One region of the Comamonas terrigena NBRC 13299 genome, then DNA from elsewhere that is predicted to be linked to it. Evidence: predicted binding sites of a transcription regulator. Region 1 holds the regulator's gene; each other region holds the start of a gene.

Region 1 (7,098 bases):
GAACAACGACAACCCGGTGTACTACGTGCAGTACGCCCATGCCCGCATCCAGTCCGTGCTGCGCGCCTGGCAGGAAGCCGGCGGCGCGGGCGTGCCTGCGCTGGAGAAGGTGGACCTGTCCGCGCTGGAAGGTCCGCAGGCCCAGGCGCTGATGCTGCTGCTGGCCAAGTACCCCGAGATGCTGAGCGCCGCCGCTGCGGGCAATGCCCCGCACGACGTGACCTTCTACCTGCGCGACCTGGCCTCCAGCTACCACAGCTACTACGACGCCGAGCGCATCCTGGTGGACGATGAAGCGGTCAAGCTGGCGCGTCTGGCCCTGGTCGCCGCCACGGCACAAGTGCTGCACAATGGTCTGGCGGTGTTGGGCGTGTCCGCGCCCGAGCGTATGTAAGCATTGACTCGCAAAACTATGAAGACCAAGCAACGTGGCGGAACCCTGATCGGACTGATCCTGGGCATCATCATCGGCCTGGGGGCCGCTCTGGCAGTGGCGGTCTATGTGACCAAGGTGCCGGTGCCCTTCCTGACCAAGACCCCCAAGGACACCGAGGCCAAGGAAGCCGAACGCAACAAGAACTGGGACCCGAACTCGCCGCTGTACGGCAAGAACCCGGCCAACCAGACGCAGACGCAGCCGGTGACCCAGCAGCCCGTGGCGCCCACCGCGCCGCCGGTGGCCACGCCCACCACGCCACCGACCAGTGGCCCGGCCACGGGTGTCAGCACCCCGCCGGCCACTCCGCCGGCGCAGGACGCCAAGAAACCTGACGGCAAGGCCTCCTCGGCGGACCCGCTGGGGGACCTGGCCAACCAGAAGCTCAAGCAGTCGGAGGCCAAGGCCGCCGCCGCTTCGGGTTCGGACGGTTTCGACTACTTTGTGCAGGCGGGTGCCTTCCGCACCCAGGCCGACGCCGATGCCCAGCGCGCCAAGCTGGCCATGCTGGGCTGGGAAGCCCGCGTGAGCGAGCGCGAGCAGAACGGCCGCACCGTGTTCCGGGTGCGGGTGGGTCCATTCGGCAAGCGTGACGACGCCGAGCAGCTCAAGGGCAAGCTCGACGGCGCCGGGGTGGATTCGGCCCTGGTGCGCGTGCAGCGCTGACCGGCAGAACTTTTTGCCACGGCCCGGCTCTGACTGGGCAGTGAATATCCCCTAACAGGAGTAGCTTTGATGAAACGCCGTGAGTTTTCCTTGGCCGTCACCTCGGTCGCATCTGCCATGGCCCTGGGCGCCACCGCGACCGCCCATGCCCAGGCCGCCGCCCCCAAGGAAGGCAAGGACTATGTGAAACTGTCCAAGCCCGCCACCACCGAGGCACCTGCCGGCAAGGTGGAAGTGGTCGAGTTCTTCTGGTACAGCTGTCCGCATTGCAACGCTTTCGAGCCGGCATTCGCCGCCTGGAAGCAGAAGGCTCCCGCCCATGTGGTGGTGCGCCGTGTGCCCGTGGCCTTCAACGCCAGCTTCGTGCCCCAGCAAAAGCTGTATTTCACGCTGCAGGCCATGGACAACTTCGATGCCATGCACGTCAAGGTGTTCCACGCCATCCACGTGGAGCGCAACAAGCTGGCCACCGATGACGCCATCTTCGAATGGGTGGGCAAGCAGGGCGCGAACGTGGCCAAGTTCAAGGAGATCTACAACTCCTTCACCGTGGCCAATCAGGTGCGCAAGGCTTCGGCGCTGCAGCAGGAATACGATGTGGAGGGCGTGCCTTCCATGGGCGTGGCCGGCAAGTTCTACACCGACGGCCCCCGCGCCGGCAGCATGCAGAACGTGCTGAATGTGGTGGATTACCTGGCCAACCAGAGCCGCAAGGCCTGAGCGGTCCCGCTTTCGCCCGGCAGGGCCTGACCGCCCTGCACCCAGCCCGCTTTCCAGCGGGCTTTTTTGTGTCGATTTCCCTGCGAGTCGCCCACAGGGCAGCCCTGGGGAAAACCAGTGCCCTACAATGGCTGCAAGATTCATGCCTTCTCACATGACACGCAAACTCCTCCCGATACTCGCGCTTACGGTCCTGGCAGCTGCCATGGGCACGGCACAGGCCGAAAAGGCCGATCGCAACAAGCCCATGAACATCGAAGCCGATGCGCTGCACCATGACGAGCTGCAGCAGGTCAGCACGTTCACGGGCAATGTGGTGCTGACCAAGGGCACCATCGTGCTGCGCGGCGCCAAGCTGGAAGTGCGCCAGGACGCCGAGGGTTACCAGTTCGGCAAGGTCTGGGCGGCCCCCGGCAAGCGCGCGTTCTTCCGCCAGAAGCGCGACACCCAGCCCGGTGCACCCGAAGAGTACGTGGAAGGCGAAGGCGAAATCATCGAGTACGACGGCAAGAAGGACGATGTGCGCCTGATCCAGCGGGGCCAGCTGCGCGGCTACACCGGCGCCACGCTGAGTGACGACATCACCGGCAACATCATCACCTACAACAACCTGACCGATGTGTTCACCGTGGACGGCAACCGCCGCGCCACGCCGGGCAGCGAGGAAGCTGCGGCCGGCTCCGGTGGCCGCGTGCGCGCCGTGCTGGCGCCCAAGACCCAGCCCCCGCAGGCCCCGGTGGCGCCGAGTGCGCAGCCGCTCAAGCCTTCGGACACCATGAAATCGCGCAACCCGTGACCCGCTCTTCCGACACCCCGACCGCCCCAGGCGCCAGCAGCCGCCTGGAAGTGCACCATCTGGCCAAGTCCTATGGCAGCCGCAAGGTGGTCAAGGACGTGTCCCTGGCCGTGCAGAAAGGCGAAGTGGTGGGCTTGCTCGGCCCCAATGGCGCGGGCAAGACCACTTCGTTCTACATGATCGTGGGCCTGGTGCGCAGCGATGCCGGCGATATCTACATCGACGGCCACTCGGTGGCGAACATGCCCATCCACCAGCGTTCGCGCCTGGGTCTGTCCTACCTGCCGCAGGAAGCCTCCATCTTCCGCAAGCTCAGCGTGGAAGACAATGTGCGCGCCGTGCTGGAGCTGCAGCAGGATGAACAGGGCAAGCCCCTGACCAAGGCCGAGGTGGAGCGGCGCCTGACCGATCTGCTCAAGGAACTGCGTGTGGACCACCTGCGCTCCTCGCCGGCGATTGCGCTGTCGGGTGGCGAGCGCCGCCGCGTGGAAATCGCCCGGGCCCTGGCCACGCAGCCGCGCTTCATCCTGCTGGACGAGCCGTTTGCGGGTATCGACCCCATCGCGGTGATCGAGATCCAGCGCATCATCGGCTTCCTCAAGGAGCGCGGTATCGGGGTGCTGATCACCGACCACAACGTGCGCGAGACGCTGGGCATCTGCGACCACGCCTTCATCATCAGCGACGGCCATGTGCTGGCGCAGGGCACACCGGAAGAGATTGTGGAGAACGCCGACGTCCGGCGGGTCTACCTGGGCGAACATTTCAGGATGTAGCCCGTCACTTCCGCCGCCACGACACACACACAAGATCACAGAGAGGGAGCGTCGCGTTGAAGCCTGGTTTGTCACTGCGGGTGTCGCAGCATTTGGCGCTGACGCCGCAATTGCAGCAGTCGATCCGCTTGCTGCAGCTGTCCACGCTGGAGCTGGCGCAGGAAGTCGAGCAGATGCTCGACGACAACCCGTTTCTGGAAGTCGACAGCGACGACGCCCCCCGCGAAGACTTCGGCCTGTCCCAGTCGGACACGCCGGCGCAGGGCGATGACTATGCCGCCGATGGCGCGCTGACGGCAGGGGCTGCGGAGGCGCCCGCCGACAGTGCGGAAGGCCCCGGCAGCACGGAATACGATGCCCCCGACTGGGAGGGCGACGGCACCAGCGAACTGCGCCCCGATGACAGCGAATGGGGCGGCGATGCCCCGGCGCGCAACGCCCAGGGCGGCGATGGCGACGAGGTCAGCGCCCTGGATCTGGCCCGTGCACATGAATCGCTGACCGACCACCTGCTGCGCCAGTCGCTGTCGCTGCACCTGTCCGAGCTGGACCGCTATGTGCTGCGTTTCCTGATCGAGAACCTGAATGACGACGGCTACCTCGAAGAGTCGCTGCAGTCCCTGGCCGAGGGCCTGGCCGGCACGGACGATCCAGAGCAGCTCGACGAGCTGGTGCACCGCTTCACCGTGGCACTGCGGCTGCTGCACAGCCTGGAGCCGGTGGGCGTGGGCGCCCAGGGGCTGGCCGAATGCCTGCAGTTGCAGCTGAACCATCTGCTGCAGCGCGGTGAGGCCGAGGCCAGTGTGGTGGAGACGGCGCTGACCATCTGCGCCCAGCCGCTGGACCTGCTGGCCCGGCGCGATGTGCGCCGCCTGATGCAGGCCACCGGCAGCAGCGAAGAGCGCACCCGCATGGCCATGGCACTGATCGCCCGGCTGGAGCCCCGGCCCGGCCGGCGCTTTGTCAATGTGGAGCGCAACATCATCGTGCCGGACGTGATCGTCACCCGCGCCGGCCGCCGCGCCAGCGAAGGCACACCCCAGTTCAACGTGCAGCTCAACCCCGACGTGCTGCCGCGTCTGCGCGTGCACGATGTGTATGCCGGTGCGCTGCGCGGCCACAAGGGCAGCGAAGGCCATGCCGGCCTGCAGCAGCGCCTGCAGGAAGCCCGCTGGTTCATCAAGAACGTGCAGCAGCGTTTCGACACCATCTTGCGGGTGTCGCGCGCCATCGTGGAGCGGCAGAAGAACTTCTTCGTGCACGGCGAGCTGGCCATGCGCCCGCTGGTGCTGCGCGACATCGCCGACGAACTGGGCCTGCACGAATCCACCATCAGCCGGGTGACCACCGCCAAGTACATGGCCACGCCGCACGGCACCTTCGAGCTCAAGTATTTCTTCGGCTCCGGGCTGGGCACGGAAACCGGCGGCAATGCCTCCAGCACCGCAGTGCGGGCGCTGATCAAGCAGTTTGTCTCGGCCGAGAACGCCAAGAAGCCGCTGTCGGACAGCCAGATCGCCGAAATGCTCAAGGAGCAGGGCATCGAGTGCGCCCGCCGCACCGTGGCCAAGTACCGTGAGGCGCTGAAGATCGCGCCGGCCAATCTGCGCAAGACGCTGTAAGCGCAGCGGGGCTGCAGAGGGCGGCGGGGCGCCCGGTGAGGCCACGGCCCGCGGTGGCGGAACCCCTGCGTGGCATGCTGCGCTGCCGCAATCCCCCAGACCCGTGCAAACCGGCTGGGCAGCGCCGGCAGTTGGAGGTATCGTGCAGCCATCCTTGGTTCATTCCGCACATGCCACGGCCGTTGGCAGCAAAGGAGACCCCCCATGGTTGCACCGCTTTCTTCTTCCGCGCTGCCTCGCAAGCTGCTGTCGGCGCAGCCCGAACCCGACCACCCGCACAGCGTGGCCCGCATCGCCGTGGTGGGAAGCCTGCACATGGATGCGGTGCTGCACTTGGAACGCGTGCCCCGGGCCGGGGAAACCGTGATGGCCCACAGCCTGCGCTACCTGCCTGGCGGCAAAGGCGGCAACCAGGCCGTGGCCTGCGCACGCCACGGCGCCCAGGTCACGCTGTTTGGCTGCGTAGGCCGCGACCACCATGGCAACAGCCTGCGGCTGGCGCTGCACGACGCCGGCGTGGACATGGACCATGTGCAGGTGCTGGACGGGGTCTCTACCGGTGCGGCCATGGTGCTGGTGGAGGGCAATGGCCAGAACCGGATCTGCGTGGTGCCCGGCGCCAATGTGCTGCTGGAGCTGCCGGATGAGGCGCTGCTGAACGTGCTGGCCCAGGCCGATTTCGTGCTGCTGCAGCGCGAGACCTCGGACAGCGTGCTGGAGCAGGTGCTGGAGGCAGCACGCAGCGCCGGCTGCCGCGTGGTCTTCAACCCTTCACCGGTGCGCGAGCTGCCTGAAGCCTGGTGGCCCCTGGTCCACACCCTGGTGGTCAATGAGGTCGAAGCCGCCGCCTACAGCGATCAGGTGGTGGACAGCCCGGCCACGGCAGCCGACGCCGCCCAGCGCCTGCTGGCACGGGGCGTGTCCCAGGTGGTGGTCACGCTGGGTGCTCAGGGGGCGGTGGCCGTCTGCGGCGGGCGTGTCAGCACCCATCCCGCGCTGGCGCTGCCGGTGCTGGACACCACGGGGGCGGGCGACAGCTTTCTGGGGGCGCTGGTCACCCGGCTGGCCGAAGGCCATGCCCTGGGCGATGCCGTGCAATGGGGCATACGTGCCGCCAGCCTGTGCATGGGCCAGGTGGGCGCCCAGCCTTCCATACCGCAGCGGGCCCAGGTCGAAGCCCTGGCCGGTGGCGTGGCCAGCCCGCTGCATGTGCAGTAGGCGGCGGGGCGAGCGCGCCAGCCGCCGTGCCGGGCTGCAGGCGTGCCGTGCTCAGCGGGTGCTGCCGTCGCAGTAGGCGTGCCAGCCCGCCGGGGTGTTTTCAAAGCCGCGCTGCAGGGCCAGCTCCCAGGGGCGTTCGCAACTCTTGGTGCGTTCGCACCAGGCATGGCCGGTGGAAGGCTTGCAGCCATGGCTGTCGGTGCGCTTGCCCAGAATCGGCGGCTCCGGGGTTTCGTCCAGCGGCTGGGGTTCGGCCACGGCAGGCGCAGTGGCTGCGGCGGGCATGGCCTGGCCGGCGGTGGCAGGCGCTGCCGGCTGGGTGGGCGCGGACTGGCAGGCGCTGAGCAGGGCCAGGGCCGAAGCAGCCAGCAGCAGGCGGACACGGGCCAGTGCCGGGACAGAGGTCAGGAAATGCGTAGACATGCCCGCATCGTACGCAAATCCCGGCGGTGCGGAGTGTCCGGGAGGCCAGCAGGGGAGCCTGGACGGTCCGGACAGGGGGGACGCAGAAACTCCACCGCGCGCCGTGGCCGGGGTGTCTCGCGTATCCTTGGCGGCTTGCTATGAACCAATTGCACCTGTTTTTGCCCTGCGCCGCCGGCGTCGAGGGCTTTTTGGCCGACGAGGTCCACGCCATCACCGGCGCCACCGGGCAAGACCTGCTGGTGGGCCGGGGCGGCGTGATGCTGCGCGGCATGTGGCGCGACGCCCTGCTGCTCAACCTGCACAGCCGGCTGGCACAGCGCGTGCTGATCGAGCTGTCGCACAGCATGTACCGCAACGAGAACGATCTGTACCGCGCGGCCAGCGAGGTGGCCTGGGAGATCTGGTTTTCGCCCCAGGAGACCTTCAAGATCGAGGTCA
Region 2 (7,098 bases), 1.1 Mb from region 1:
AGCGATTGGAGGGAGTGGTCGCTGCGGCTGCAGCGCAGGTGCCGCGTCGGATATGGCCCCGGGCCGGTGTCGCAAAAATGCGTGATGTCCCCCATCGGCACTACACTGCCATTGCAAGCCCCTGCGGCAGGCATACACTGCGGGCTCATTTTTGAAAGTGGTGTCCCTGTGGCGGTTTCCCGTTCCAAGCGCCAGAGCCTGATGTGGCTGCTGGGTTCGCTCTCTACACCGGCCATGGCTGGAGTCTTCTCCAACCTGTTCGGCGCGTCTGAACCCGCCAAGGTGTCCGCGGGTTCGGCGGCATCCGGCGCGGCGGCACACCCCGCCCCCGTGGCAACTGCTGCTGCAACTGCACCGGCTGCCGGCGGCAAGCCGCCCCCGGTGTTCGTGCTCAATTCGCTGGATGCCACCATCAGCGTGGTCGACCCCGCCACCTGGACCGAAACCGCGCGCCTGCCCACCGGCAAGGAGCCGCACCACCTGTACCTGACGCCGGACGAGAAGTCCATCATCGTGGCCAATGCCACGGGCGACACGCTGACCTTTGTGGACCCGCGCACGGCCGTCATCCAGCGCACGGTGCGCGACATCGTCGACCCCTACCACCTGCGCTTCTCGCCGGACATGAAGTGGTTCATCACCGCTGCCAACCGCCTGAACCACGTGGACATCTACCGCTGGGACGGCAGCAACCCGCAGCTGGTGCAGCGCATTCCCACGGGCAAGACGCCCAGCCACCTGTGGATCGACGCCAAGAGCACCACGATCTACTCCACCATGCAGGACAGCGACGAGCTGGTTGCCATCGACCTGCACACGCAGAAGCTGCTGTGGCGCGTGCCCACGGGCTCCATGCCGGCCGACCTGTACGGCAGCCCGGACGGCAAGTTCATCTTCATCGGCCTGACCGGCAGTGACGGCGTGGAGGTGTTCAGCATCAACCCCGCCGCCACGGCCACGCCGGCCAAGCGCGTGGGGCAAATCCCCACGGCCAAGGGCGCACACGCCTTCCGTGCGCTGGGCGACGGCCGCCACCTGCTGGTGAGCAACCGCGTGGCCAACACCATCAGCAAGATCGACATGACCACCCACACCGTGGTGGACAACTACCCCGCACCGGGCGGTCCGGACTGCATGGACGTGACGACCGATCTGCGCTACATCTACCTGTCCTCCCGCTGGGCGCGCAAGCTCAGCGTGATCGACATGGTGGAGAAGAAGGTGATCCGCCAGGTCAATGTGGGCAAGTCGCCCCACGGCGTGTGGACCCTGGCCCACTCGCCGCGCTGAACACTGCCAGACCGCGAGGAGGGTGCATGGCCGCCTATCTGCCTGCCACACGCATGGCCGCCGGGGTGTTGGTTGCGTTGTGTCTGCCTGTCCACGCCAGTGGCAGCAGCACACCCGCCCCGCAAGACTGTGACAAACCGGTCTATCTGACCTTCGACACCGGCCACATGGGCGTGGCCGATCTGGTGGCCGATGTGCTGCGCCGCCACCAGGTTCGCGTCACCTTTTTTGCCGCCAACGAGACCACGCAGCAGGGCGACGGCAGTCTGGGCACGCATTGGGCGCCGTGGTGGAAGGCGCGCGCCCAGGAAGGGCACCGCTTTGCCAGCCACACCTGGGACCACACCTACTGGCGTGGCGACCTGGGCGCGGCGGCGGACCGCTCCTTCCGTGTGCGGCCTTCGCAGGGCGCGCACAAGGACCAGACCGTCACGCTCAGCGCCGCGCAGTACTGCGCCGAGATCCGCAAGTCCAGCGAATGGCTGCGCCAGACCACCGGCCAGGCACCACTGCCGCTATGGCGTGCGCCCGGTGGCAAGACCTCGCCCCAGCTGCTGCAGGCGGCCGAGGCCTGCGGCTTCAAGCACGTGGGCTGGTCGCCGGCCGGTTTTCTGGGGGACGAGCTGTCCAGCGAGAAGTTCAGCAACGCCGCCTTGCTGCAGCAGGCGCTGGCGCGCATCCGCCCGGGCGATGTGCTGCTGGCCCACCTGGGCATCTGGTCACGCAAGGATCCCTGGGCGCCGGCGGTGCTGGAGCCGCTGATCACCGGCCTGCAGGCCAAGGGCTTTTGCTTTCGCACGCTGGACCAGCACCCCGACTACCGTGCCTGGGTGCAGGGTCACACCGCTGCGGCGGCGACTGCGCGCCAGCCGTAGGACTACAGTGCGGACAGCAGGATCCGCCGCAATGAGGGAAGAACATGGTGTGGGAGACATTGTCCCAATGGTTTGGCCAGGCCCAGCAAGGCCTGTACGAAGGCGTGGTCCAGCCGGTGCTGTATTACGCCGGCATGGCCAGCCTGATGGAAGACGCCTTTGAGGCCACGGGCTGGCTGCTGGTGGGACTGCTGCAACTGCTGGTGCTGGTGCTGGTGATTGCCCCGCTGCAGCGCTGGCGTCCGGTGGAGGCGGTGACCGACCGCCGTGCCATCCGCGTGGACATGCTCTACACCCTGGTGCACCGGCTGGGCCTGTTCCGGGTGGCGTTGTTCTTTTCCACCGAGCCGCTGTGGAACGACCTGTTCGGCCAGCTGCATGTCTGGGGCCTGCCCACCTTCCAGCTGGAAGGCCTGTGGCCGGGCGTGACGGACAAGGCCTGGATCAGCTTCATCCTCTACCTGCTGGTGTTCGACCTGCTGGACTACTGGATCCACCGCGGCCAGCACAGCTGGGGCTGGTGGTGGAAGCTGCATGCGCTGCACCATTCGCAGCGGCAGATGACCATGTGGAGCGACAACCGCAACCACCTGCTGGACGATGTGGTGCGCGACAGCATCATCGTGGTGGTGGCCCAGCTGATCGGGGTGCAGCCGGCGCAGTTCGTGCTGCTGGTGGCGCTGACGCAGCTGAGCGAAAGCTTCCAGCACGCCAATCTGCGCGTCTGGTTCGGCACGGTGGGCGAGCGCCTCTGGGTCAGCCCGCGTTTTCACCGCCGCCACCACACCATCGGCATCGGCCATGAAATGCGGGCCCCGGTGCGCAACCAGAAGGCCCATGGCAACAACTTTGGCGTGCTGCTGCCCTGGTGGGACATGCTGTGGGGCACGGCCAACTTCGAGCTGCGCTGGGACCCCACCGGCGTGCGCGACCAGGTGCAGCCCAATGCCCAGGGCCAACTGCGCGATTATGGCCAGGGCTTCTGGTCCCAGCAGTGGAAGGGCCTGCTGCGGCTGGTGAACCGCGCCTGAGCGGGCAGGGGGCAGGGTGCCCCGGCATGCACCGCGGCAAAGTGGCCGCTGTCCTATGGCATTGTGCGCACAGACCGCTATGCTGCGGGGCATGAACCTGCTGATAGCCTCCTTTGTCCGCGCGCTGGGCAATTGCCTGCACCGCAAGGTGATTGCCTGGTCGCTGTTCCCGCTGCTGTTGATGGCGCTGCTGGCCGCGCTGCTGTCCTGGCTGTTCTGGCAGCCGGCGCTGCACTGGACGGTGCAGACGCTGGAAGGCGTGGGCTGGCTGGGCGCGGTGTGGCACTGGATGCAGGAGCGCGGCCTGAGCTGGGGTGTCGAGGTGCTGGGTTCCGTGCTGCTGGTGCTGGCGGCCACGGGGCTGCTGGTGGTGTTGGTGCTGATGCTGGTGTCCCTGTTCATGACGCCCAAGCTGGTGGAATGGGTGGCCGAGCGGCGCTTTCCCTTGCTGGAGCGCAAGCAGGGCGGTCACTGGTGGCAGGCGCTGGCCTGGGCCCTGGGCTCCACGCTGATTGCCCTGGTGGTGCTGGTGCTGTCCATCCCGCTGTGGTTCATTCCGCCGCTGGTGCTGGTGGTGCCGCCGCTGGTGTGGGGCTGGCTCACCTACCGCGTGATGGCCTTCGATGCCCTGGCCGAACACGCCAGCCAGGCCGAGCGCCAGGCGGTGCTCACACGCTTTCGCATGCCGCTGCTGGGCATGGGCGTGGTCTGTGGGGTGATGGGGGCTGCGCCCAGCGTGGTCTGGGCCTCGGGCGTGGTGTTCGTGGCGCTGTTCTGGCTGCTGGTGCCGCTGGCCATCTGGATCTACGCACTGGTGTTCGCGCTGTCGTCGCTGTGGTTTGCCCATTTCTGCCTGGCGGCACTGGAACAGCTGCGGCGCGAGGCCGTCACCCAGGGGGCGGCACCGGACGCGGTGCGCGTGCCCTGAGCCAGGCTTGGCGGCAGCGCACCAGGATGGCGGCGCAATGGCGTGCGAAACCGGTGCAAGCCTTCGCTACAGCCCTGGGCGCGGCTACACTGACGGCCTGCGATGCGGAGCATGTGGTTGAACGGCGGCACTATTTAGGTGCTTAAATGCACCAAAACAGTGCAATCAGAAGTTCGACAGGCGTACTCTGCTTTTTTGCACCAACTCGGTGATTATCGAGGGGTGCATGGCAGTGGTTTTCGGTGCGCGGCGCCACTGCACCCAGGGAAGGCAGTCCAACTGCGGCCCTGGCACGCATTCTGCTTTGCATCCCCCGTACTTTTTTCAAGCGCTTTTCCAGGAGATACCTGATGGCTAAGACCGTTGCAGACGTGATGAGCATTGTGAAGGAGAACGACGTCAAGTTCGTCGATCTGCGCTTCACCGATACCCGCGGTAAGGAACAGCACGTGACCGTGCCCCTGTCGCACTTTGACGAAGACAAGTTCACGTCGGGCCACGCTTTCGACGGTTCGTCGGTCGCCGGCTGGAAGGGTATCGAAGCCTCGGACATGCTGCTGATGCCCGATCCCAGCACCGCCAACATCGATCCTTTCTTTGAAGAAACCACGCTGATCCTGCAGTGTGACGTGATCGAACCCGGTGACGGCAAGGCCTACGACCGCGATCCCCGCTCCGTGGCCAAGCGCGCTGAAGCCTACCTGAAGGCTTCCGGTCTGGGCGACACCGCCTACTTCGGTCCCGAACCCGAATTCTTCATCTTCGACGGCGTGCGTTGGGGTACCGAACCCCACAACCCCTTCTTCGAAATCGAAGAATACGAAGCCCCCTGGAACAGCGGCGCCAAGTTCGAAACCGGCAACCGTGGTCACCGTCCCCGCGTCAAGGGCGGCTACTTCCCCGTGCCTCCCGTCGACAGCACGCAAGACATGCGCGCCGAAATGTCCCTGATCCTGGAATCCCTGGGCATTCCGGTCGAAGTGTTCCACCACGAAGTGGCGGGCGCTGGCCAGAACGAACTGGGTACCCGCTTCTCCACTCTGGTGGAACGCGCTGACTGGACCCAGCTGCAGAAGTACGTGATCTGGAACGTGGCCAACACCTACGGCAAGACCGCGACCTTCATGCCCAAGCCCTACGCTGGCGACAACGGCTCCGGCATGCACGTGCACCAGTCCGTGTGGAAGGACGGCAAGAACCTGTTCGCCGGTGACGGCTATGCCGGTCTGTCCGACTTCGCCCTGTACTACATCGGCGGCATCATCAAGCACGCCCGTGCCCTGAACGCCATCACCAACCCCGGTACGAACTCGTACAAGCGTCTGGTGCCCGGCTTTGAAGCGCCTGTGAAGCTGGCTTACTCGGCCAAGAACCGTTCCGCTTCCATCCGTATTCCTTACGTGAGCAACCCCAAGGGCCGCCGCGTGGAAGCCCGCTTCCCCGATCCACTGATGAACCCCTACCAGGGCTTCGCAGCGCTGCTGATGGCCGGTCTGGACGGCGTGGAAAACAAGATCCACCCCGGCGAAGCCGCCACCAAGGATCTGTACCACCTGCCTCCGGAAGAAGACAAGCTGGTGCCCACCGTCTGCCACAGCCTGGACCAGGCTCTGGAAGCCCTGGACGCCGACCGCGCCTTCCTGACCAAGGGTGGTGTGTTCTCCGACAGCATGATCGACGCCTACATCGAGCTGAAGATGGGCGAAGTGACCCGCTTCCGTCAGGCCGTGCACCCTGTCGAATACGACATGTACTACTCCCTGTAAGCCCTGTGGGGGCCTGCCGCTCGCGGCACGGGCCCTCCAGGCACTCTAAAAAAGGCGGCCTCCGGGCCGCCTTTTTTGTCTGCATCCCGATCGGTTGGGGGGCTTCTTGCCGGGAGGGGGGAGAGGGCAGTGGCGTGCTGCCGGGTTGCATCCCCGTTACCTCCGCTGGGCCTGTCAGGCCGTCGCCTGTGTCGGCGTCCATCCCCGGCGAAGCGGGCCACCGGCCCATCGGCCGTGATTCATGCCCATAATGGGATGCAGGGCCTCTGCAGCGCGCATCGCCTGCTCTTGTTTTTACCTGAACGCACCCCGGCCAGGCACTGAGCTTGCTTGGTATTTGCATGACCGATACGCATCTGACCGCCCAGCGCTTTGCCGTGCTGGACCTGTTGTCCACACTGACCGTGGTGCTCAACCGCCATGGCGAGGTGATCTTTGCGAACGCGGCGCTGGAAAACACCCTGGGCATGTCGCGCCGCATGCTCGACGGCAGCCGCTTCTCCACCTTCATTGCCCAGCCTGCGCTGCTCGACAACGCCCTGGCGGGTGGCAAGGGGCTGGACTACGCCGCCATGCGCTTTGACACCACGCTGGTTCCGCCGGTGCAGGAGCCGCTGATGGTGCACGCCACCATCGCGCCGCTGGAAGAGCGCGGCGAGGTACTGGTGGAGCTGTGGGTGCTGGACCAGCAGGTGCGCCAGGACCGCGAGGAACGGCTGGTCGAACAGGCGGCCGCCAACAAGGAGCTGGTGCGCAACCTGGCGCATGAAATCAAGAACCCGCTGGGCGGCATCCGTGGCGCGGCCCAGTTGCTGGAGATGGACCTCGACAGCCGCGAGCTCAAGGAATACACCCAGGTCATCATCCACGAGGCGGACCGCCTGCAAAGCCTGGTGGACCGTCTGCTGGCCCCGCACCGCCACCCCCACCAGGTGGGCGACGTCAACATCCACGAAGTCTGCGAACGCGTGCGCTCGCTGGTGCTGGTGGAACACCCTCTGGGGCTGACCGTGCGGCGCGACTACGATATTTCCATCCCGGAGTTCCGAGGCGACCGTGCCCAGCTGATCCAGGCGGTGCTGAACATCGTGCAGAACGCGGCCCAGGTGCTGGCCGACCGGATTGCCGTGGGCGATGCCGAGATCACCTTGCGCACCCGCGTGGCTCGCCAGGTCACGATGGGCCGCCAGCGCCACAAGCTGGCATTG
Region 3 (7,098 bases), 2.1 Mb from region 1:
TTGTCCTGTGTGTGGGGGCTGATTCCAGACCGCCGTTGGCCGGGATTCACCGCCAAGGAATGCAGAAACCGTGCCAGCTTGCCAGCGGCGGGTTTCCCCAGGGAAGCACCGCCTATGGAGCGCGGTGATGCGCTTTGCAGTGCGCATATCGGTGGATGGCAGCGCGGTTTTGGTGCGCTGCAGCAGGGGTGCCGGCGCCAGTGCTGCTGTGTGTTGGTGCGTTTCGGATGGTGTGCGGGAAGGTCAGCCCTGCGCCGGCGGCAGCAGATCGGCCATGGCCAGCACGGCCTCGGCCACATCGATCAGGCGGCGGTTCTGGTTCATCGCGGTCTGGCGCAGCAGCTTGTGTGCTTCGCTCTCGCTGAGCTGGCGGTGCGCCATCAGCAGACCCTTGGCGCGCTCCAGCGTCTTGCGTTCGGTCAGGGCGGAGCGCACGGTTTCCAGTTCGGCTTGCATGGCCCGCAGCCGTTGGGATTGCTCCTGGACCAGGCTCAGCACCGACTGGCCCAGCTGCGGTGCCAGGCTGTTGCCCAGTTGCAGCGTGGTTTCGGGGGCTGGTGCATGGAAGAAATCGGGCAGGCCGTCGGGCGCTGCGGGGGCAGGGGCGTCACCCGCACCGGCGCTGCGCTGCAACAGTGCCCGTGGCTCTGGCGCCTGTCGGGCCGCCTGCAGCTGGGCGGTGCAGCGTTGCTGCAGCTCGTCAGCCAGCTGCACCTCGATGGCATACAAGGCATCCATGCGGGCGGTGCAGGCTTCAAACCAGGGTGTGCTCAGCTCGGCATCCAGGGCCTGACCGGTGGCGGCGGTGCAGCCCATGCGGCGCATGCGCTCGATCACCAGCAACTCGGGGTTGTGGTGCTGGGTCTTTTCCCACAGCGCCAATGGCGTGGCGGGTGCGCAATCGGCAAACACCTGAAAGCAGCGCTCCTGCGCGTCGATCAGATGCAGCCAGTGCTGCTGGCGTGCGGCCTGGCTGCGGCCGCTGCCAAAGGCAGCGGCCCCGGTGGCTCGCTCCTGGCCGGCCAGCTCCTTGCCTTGCATGAAGTGGAACATGGCCACCAGCAGGCGGGAAATGCCTGGCTCGGTGGCGCTGTCGGCCGCCTCGAAGACCACGGCCAGCAGGCCAGCGATCAGGCGGATATAGGCCGCTGTGGCGGCATCGGGTGTCAGCGCCAGCGCGCTGACCTGCTGGCGCAGCGCGGGCAAGGCGTCCAGCCCCTGCAACACATAGGCGATATGGTTGAACAGCCGCGCACCGTGACCGCCCTGGAAGGCATTCAGATCGAGTTGCGCCAGTGCCTGGTGCAGCTGTGCCGTGCAGCGGTCCGCTGTCTGGACCTGCGCCAGCCGAACGCTGGTGCCGCGCTGCCCACCACTGGCCAGCACGATGTTGGACAGGCCGCGCTCGGCCTGCAGCGCATGGATCAGCGCACCCAGTTGGCGCACCAGGGTGCTGGTGTGCAGCAGTTGCTCCAGCTCGCCCATTTCACAGCGGCGGACGGCAATCAGGTAATGCAGGGCAGAAGTCATGGTGGGGCATGCGGAGCTTTACCGTGCAGGCAGCAAGTTCTGTGCCTCATGGTGGTGCATGTGCATGGCGCATGCATTCGCGTCACAAGAGAGTCCTGACGATGGCCGCACTGTACGCAGGCCAGGCCGGTGCGATAACCCGGACATAAAAAAACCGGCCGCCCCGCAAAGGGACGGCCGGTTTTTGGTAGCCGTCGCCACCGCCCCTTCACAGAGGCAGGGCACAGACCTGGCTTTAGGCCAGCTTGCCGACGATGGCGTTCAGCGTGGCGCTGGGGCGCATGGCGGTGCCGGTCTTGGCTTCATCGGGACGGTAGTAGCCGTCGATGTCCGAAGGCTTGCCTTGCACGGCGTTCAGCTCTTCGACGATCTTGGCTTCATTGGTCACCATGGCTTCGGCCACGGGCTTGAACACGGCTTGCAGCTCGGCGTCCTTGCCTTGCTTGGCCAGTTCCTGGGCCCAGAACGAGGCCAGATAGAAGTGGCTGCCGCGGTTGTCGATGCCGGCACCAGGCTTGCGCGTGGGGCTCTTGTTTTCGTCCAGGAAGCGGCCGGTGGCAGCGTCCAGGGCGTCGGCCAGCACTTGGGCCTTGGGGTTCTTGGCAAAGCCGGCCAGATGCTCCAGCGAAGCAGCCAGGGCCATGAATTCGCCCAGCGAATCCCAGCGCAGGAAGCCTTCTTCCACAAACTGCTGCACGTGCTTGGGGGCAGAGCCGCCGGCACCTGTTTCGAACAGGCCGCCGCCGTTCATCAGGGGCACGATGGAGAGCATCTTAGCCGAGGTGCCCAGTTCCAGAATGGGGAACAGGTCGGTCAGGTAGTCACGCAGCACGTTTCCGGTGACGGAGATGGTGTCCTGGCCCTTGCGGATGCGGTCCAGCGAGAACTGGGTAGCCTTGACGGGCGACATGATCTGGATGTCCAGGCCGGACAGGTCATGGTCCTTCAGGTAGGTGGTGACCTTCTTGATCAGCTGTGCGTCGTGGGCGCGGTTTTCGTCCAGCCAGAACACGGCGGGCATGCCGGAGGCACGGGCGCGGCTGACGGCCAGCTTGACCCAGTCGCGGATGGGTGCGTCCTTTGCCTGGCACATGCGGAAGATGTCACCGGCTTCGACAGCTTGTTCCAGCAGCACGGCGCCGGCTTCGTCCACCACGCGCACGGTGCCGGCTTCGGCGATTTCAAAGGTCTTGTCGTGGCTGCCGTACTCTTCGGCGGCTTGTGCCATCAGGCCCACGTTGGGCACGGTGCCCATGGTGACGGGGTCCAGCGCGCCGTGCTTCTTGCAGTCGTCAATGACGGTCTGGTAGACGCCAGCGTAGCAGCGGTCAGGGATGACGGCCTTGGCGGCCTGCAGCTTGCCTTCGGCGTTCCACATACCGCCGGAGTCGCGGATCATGGCGGGCATGGAGGCGTCAACGATCACGTCGGAAGGCACGTGCAGGCAGGTGATGCCCTTGTCGCTGTTGACCATGGCCAGAGCGGGGCGGTCGGCGGCCAGGGCCTTCAGGTCTGCTTCGATTTCCGCGCGCTTGGCTTCGGGCAGCTTGTCCAGGCGGGCGTACAGGTCGCCGATGCCGTTGTTGGCGTTGAAGCCGATCTCGGCCAGTGCAGCGGCGTGCTTGTCCAGCACGGGGCCGTAGTAGGCGTAGACCACGTGGCCGAAGATGATGGGGTCGGAGACCTTCATCATGGTGGCCTTCAGGTGGGCGGAGAACAGCACGCCCTGGTCCTTGGCGTCTTGCACTTGTGCGGCCAGGAAGCTGCGCAGGGCCTTCTTGCTGATGACGGAGGCGTCGATCACTTCACCGGCCAGCACCTTGGTGGTGGCCTTGAGGACATTGGTGGCACCGGCGGCGGTGGCCAGTTCGATGCGCACATTGCCAGCGTTGGCCACGACGGTGGACTTTTCGCTGCCGTAGAAGTCGCCAGCATCCATGTGGGACACGTGGGCCTTGTTGTCGGCCGTCCAGGCGCCCATCTTGTGGGGGTGCTTGCGGGCGTAGTTCTTGACCGACAGCGGTGCGCGGCGGTCGGAGTTGCCTTCACGCAGCACGGGATTCACGGCCGAGCCCTTGACCTTGTCGTAGCGGGCCTTGGCGTCTTTTTCCACGTCGTTGGCGGGCACATCAGGATAGTCGGGCAGGGCGTAGCCCTTGCCTTGCAGTTCCTTGATGGCAGCCTTGAGCTGGGGAATGGAGGCCGAGATGTTCGGCAGCTTGATGATGTTGGCTTCGGGCTTCTTGGCCAGTTCGCCCAGTTCGGCCAGGTCGTTGGCGATGCGTTGCTCGGGCTTGAGCAGCTCGGGGAACAGGGCCAGGATACGGCCGGACAGCGAGATGTCGCGGGTTTCGACGTCAATGCCAGCGGAGCGCGTGAACGCCTGCACGATGGGCAGCAACGAATACGTTGCCAGCATCGGTGCTTCATCAGTCAGTGTGTAGATGATCTTGGAGGATGAAGACATGTTGTGGTCTGTTGTCTAGGGTTCAAAAACCGCGCCTGCGCGCGTGGCGTATTGGCACCGGGCGGGTAGGCCCGGCTCGCTATCTGTGTAGCGCACCACAAGAGCGGGCCTGCGATCGCAATCCCAACTCTTGTATAAGACTTGAGTTTAGCATCAGCTTCCACACTACGGAACGGTGTTTTATGCTGCGATGCACAAGCTGTAACTTCGCCACCGGCCGGCCACGGCATGCCGCCCTGCGGACCGCCCGATTTCATGCCCCTGAATCAGGGGTTTTCCCCATATTGGGTTTTGAAGTCGAATTCCAGCTTTTCGCATTCGGATTGCTGGGTGAAATGCACGGGCTTGCCTTCTTTGGGCGGCTTCTGCACTTCCTTCCAGCACAGGCGGATGGTTTCGCGCGCGACCCAGCGGTCTTCGGTTTCGGGGGTATTGAACAGATAACCCATGGCCATCAGGATGGCAAAGAAGGCCACCGGCAGGCCGATGAGCCAGCGCACCAGGCGTGGCTTGCGCACGGGCGTGTCGGCCCCTGCCGTTGCGGCGTGGTCCGGGGTGGTGTCGGCTGCGCCGTCGGGAGCGGAAGTAGGGGTGTCAGACATGCTGCGGATTATCGGCCGCAGGCCGGGCGCTGTCCGATGGGATGTCCCGGGGTTTGATGCGCATCAAGATGGTGCGACCGTCGCCGCGGTGCCCGGGCCTGCACTGACCACGGTGTGGGCTGCGGGTTGTCAGGGTGCTGAGCGCTACAGCGCCCTCCATGCCTGCCATGGGACAACCGTGGGCGTTCAGCGCCCCCGGGGCTGGTGCCCTGTGCGGGCCTGCGGCGGGGCCGGGGGCTGGCGGTCTTCCCAGGCCTTGCCCCAGTGCAGCACCTGTTCCAGCGCCCGGTCGCGGATGCCCATGGCCTGCAGACCGTCGTAGGTGGCGAGGGCATAGTCGCGCGTGGTGCCGTAGATGCCGGCGGATTCGGCAAAGATGCGCTGGTACTGCTCGGGGGGCAGCGTGCCGCAGTAGCTGGGGCTGTGCCGCGACAGGGTGAAGGCCAGGGCGCGCACCGGGCCTTCGGGCGTGCTGCACTGCAACCAGCGTGGGTCGTAGGTGGCCAGCGGCATCTCGCGCTGCCACAGCGCATGCAGGGTCTCATGCCCCTGCCGGGCGGGAATGCGGAACGCTGCGCCCTGGCAACTGCCTCCGGGCAGCATGGCAAACACCAGTCCGGGGCGTTCGGGCGTGCCGCGGTTGATGCGGCTCCACATCTTCAGCGCGCGGTGCCAGCCGTGCACCTTGGCATCGCGCCGCTCGGCAAAGTCAAATTCGGGCCGCCAGATCAGGCTGCCGTAGCCGAATACCCACAAATCCTGTTCACCCCCCCATTGCTGCAGCGTTTGCTCCAAAAAAGTGCGTGGATCACGGCCTGGTGCGGCGGGCAGAAGAGTAGGGACTTCGGACATGGCTGTGATGCTAGAGCAAAACCCATGGGATGGGCACGACGCGGCTACAGGCGCACTACATATGCAGGCGGCACTCCCTCTAGAATGGGCCCCCGCAAGCGGGCCCGCGTAGCGGCGGCAGGCTGGACAGGCTCCGCCATGCCCCGCATTCGGGCTGCAAGAACGCACGATCACACACAACATCCTCTGGAGAATTTCATGGCCTTCAATACATCGGACGACGACAGCCAACAGCGCTTTGCCCTCGGCATCATTTTTGCCCTGGTGCTTCTGGTGGTCGGCACCGTCGTCGGCGCGGTGGTGTACCGCTCGGTCGCCGGAGCCAAGGGCGCGCCTACTGCGGCGGCTCCGGCCGTGGTGGACTCTGCAGTGGCCAGCCAAAGCACCCCGCCTGCCCTGGCAGCGGGTGCCGTGCAGCAAGGTGATGGCGCCTACATCCGCGTGGAAGAAGGCGTGGTCAAGTTCTACTTCGCCACCGGCAGCGCCGAGCTGGCCGCTGGTGCCGACGAAGCCCTGGCCGATGTGGTGCGCATTGCCGCCCAGCGCGGCAAGAAGCTGGCGGTGTCCGGCTACCACGACGCCACCGGCAACGCCGCAGTGAACGCCGAGCTGGCCAAGCGCCGCGCCCAGGCCGTGCAGCAGTCCATCATTGCCCAGGGCGTGGTCGCCGGCAATGTGGAGCTGCGCAAGCCCGAAGTGACCCAGGCCGACGGCAGCAACGACGAAGCCCGCCGCGTGGAAGTGGTGATCATCGAGTAAGCCTCTGTCGCTTCAGCAAGGGGCAGCCCCTTGCTTTGCAGCCATCAGGCCGTGCATTGCACGGCCTTTTTCATGGACGGGTGTGCGGCCGCGAAGGAACCAATGCCCCCGAGAACACATCAGGTTTGGGCAATCTGACGTTGCCATCCGTGCCGGTACGGCCGGTTGGGGCAGGACAGACTGCTTCGGAAAGCGAAGCAGTACCAAGTTCTTTCAATGTCCCCTCAACGCCCCCTTCAGCGCGCAGGCAAACTTCAATATACTGTATGTATAAACAGTATTTGCCATGACCTACGCCAACCACGCCCGCCTTTCGCTGGCTCCCGGCCTTGACCGGGGGAAGCTGCCTGCGCATATTGCACACGCGCTGTGGTGTGGAAACGAGGTCAGCACCTGCGCCAGCCGGACGGTGCCCACAGGCTACGAAGCCCTGGACAAGGCCCTGCCAGGGCAGGGCTGGCCCACAGCGAGCCTGTGCGAGCTGCTGCAGCCGCAAGCGGCGGTGTCTGAATGGCGGCTTCTGGGGCCCGCCTTGCCAGGGTTGCTGGCCGACAAGGCGGCGCGTATCTATCTGGTCGCACCGCCCCAGATTCCCCATGCGATGGGATTGGCCCAGCTGGGCCTGCCCCCCGAACAGTTGGTCTGGATTGACGCCAAGGGGGCGCAGGAGCGTCTGTGGGTCACCGAACAGCTGCTGAAGTCCGAACCTGCCGGTGCGGTCATTGCCTGGCTGCCCCAGGCCCGCCCGGAGCAGATCCGCCGCCTGCAAGTTCATTCCATCCATTGCGATGCCCCGGTGTTCCTGGTCCGCCCGGAGACGGCCATGTCCGAAGCCTCGGCAGCTCCGCTGCGGGTGTCGCTGGCCCTGGGTACAGGCTGGGACCTGGA

Evidence for each region. The regulator sigma-54, encoded in region 1, starts transcription at its own class of promoters, with help from an activator protein. The targets are predictions, from matches to a motif close to TGGCANGNAANCTGCTTT.
Region 2: glnA (type I glutamate--ammonia ligase) is a predicted target of sigma-54. The motif match lies at 4,413-4,430, and genes of this name have one in related genera.
Region 3: CT3_RS10550 (nitrate regulatory protein) is a predicted target of sigma-54. The motif match lies at 1,560-1,577, and genes of this name have one in related genera.

Annotation. Positions count from the first base shown of each region.
Region 1 covers NZ_AP019749.1:4,405,019-4,412,116, reverse strand. Annotated here, with positions in the region: gene argS (arginine--tRNA ligase) at 1-394, shown strand, start outside; gene CT3_RS19970 (SPOR domain-containing protein) at 413-1,102, shown strand; gene CT3_RS19965 (thiol:disulfide interchange protein DsbA/DsbL) at 1,172-1,822, shown strand; gene lptA (lipopolysaccharide transport periplasmic protein LptA) at 1,977-2,618, shown strand; gene lptB (LPS export ABC transporter ATP-binding protein) at 2,615-3,394, shown strand; gene CT3_RS19950 (RNA polymerase factor sigma-54) at 3,451-5,016, shown strand; gene CT3_RS19945 (ribokinase) at 5,221-6,234, shown strand; gene CT3_RS19940 (hypothetical protein) at 6,286-6,657, opposite strand; gene CT3_RS19935 (THUMP domain-containing class I SAM-dependent RNA methyltransferase) at 6,798-7,098, shown strand, end outside.
Region 2 covers NZ_AP019749.1:3,342,265-3,349,362, reverse strand. Annotated here, with positions in the region: gene CT3_RS15315 (YncE family protein) at 235-1,290, shown strand; gene CT3_RS15310 (polysaccharide deacetylase family protein) at 1,317-2,165, shown strand; gene CT3_RS15305 (sterol desaturase family protein) at 2,210-3,196, shown strand; gene CT3_RS15300 (EI24 domain-containing protein) at 3,288-4,124, shown strand; gene glnA (type I glutamate--ammonia ligase) at 4,475-5,890, shown strand; gene glnL (nitrogen regulation protein NR(II)) at 6,232-7,098, shown strand, end outside.
Region 3 covers NZ_AP019749.1:2,322,220-2,329,317, reverse strand. Annotated here, with positions in the region: gene CT3_RS10550 (nitrate regulatory protein) at 244-1,530, opposite strand; gene CT3_RS10545 (NADP-dependent isocitrate dehydrogenase) at 1,766-3,997, opposite strand; gene CT3_RS10540 (hypothetical protein) at 4,264-4,599, opposite strand; gene CT3_RS10535 (gamma-glutamylcyclotransferase) at 4,786-5,451, opposite strand; gene CT3_RS10530 (OmpA family protein) at 5,650-6,210, shown strand; gene imuA (translesion DNA synthesis-associated protein ImuA) at 6,497-7,098, shown strand, end outside.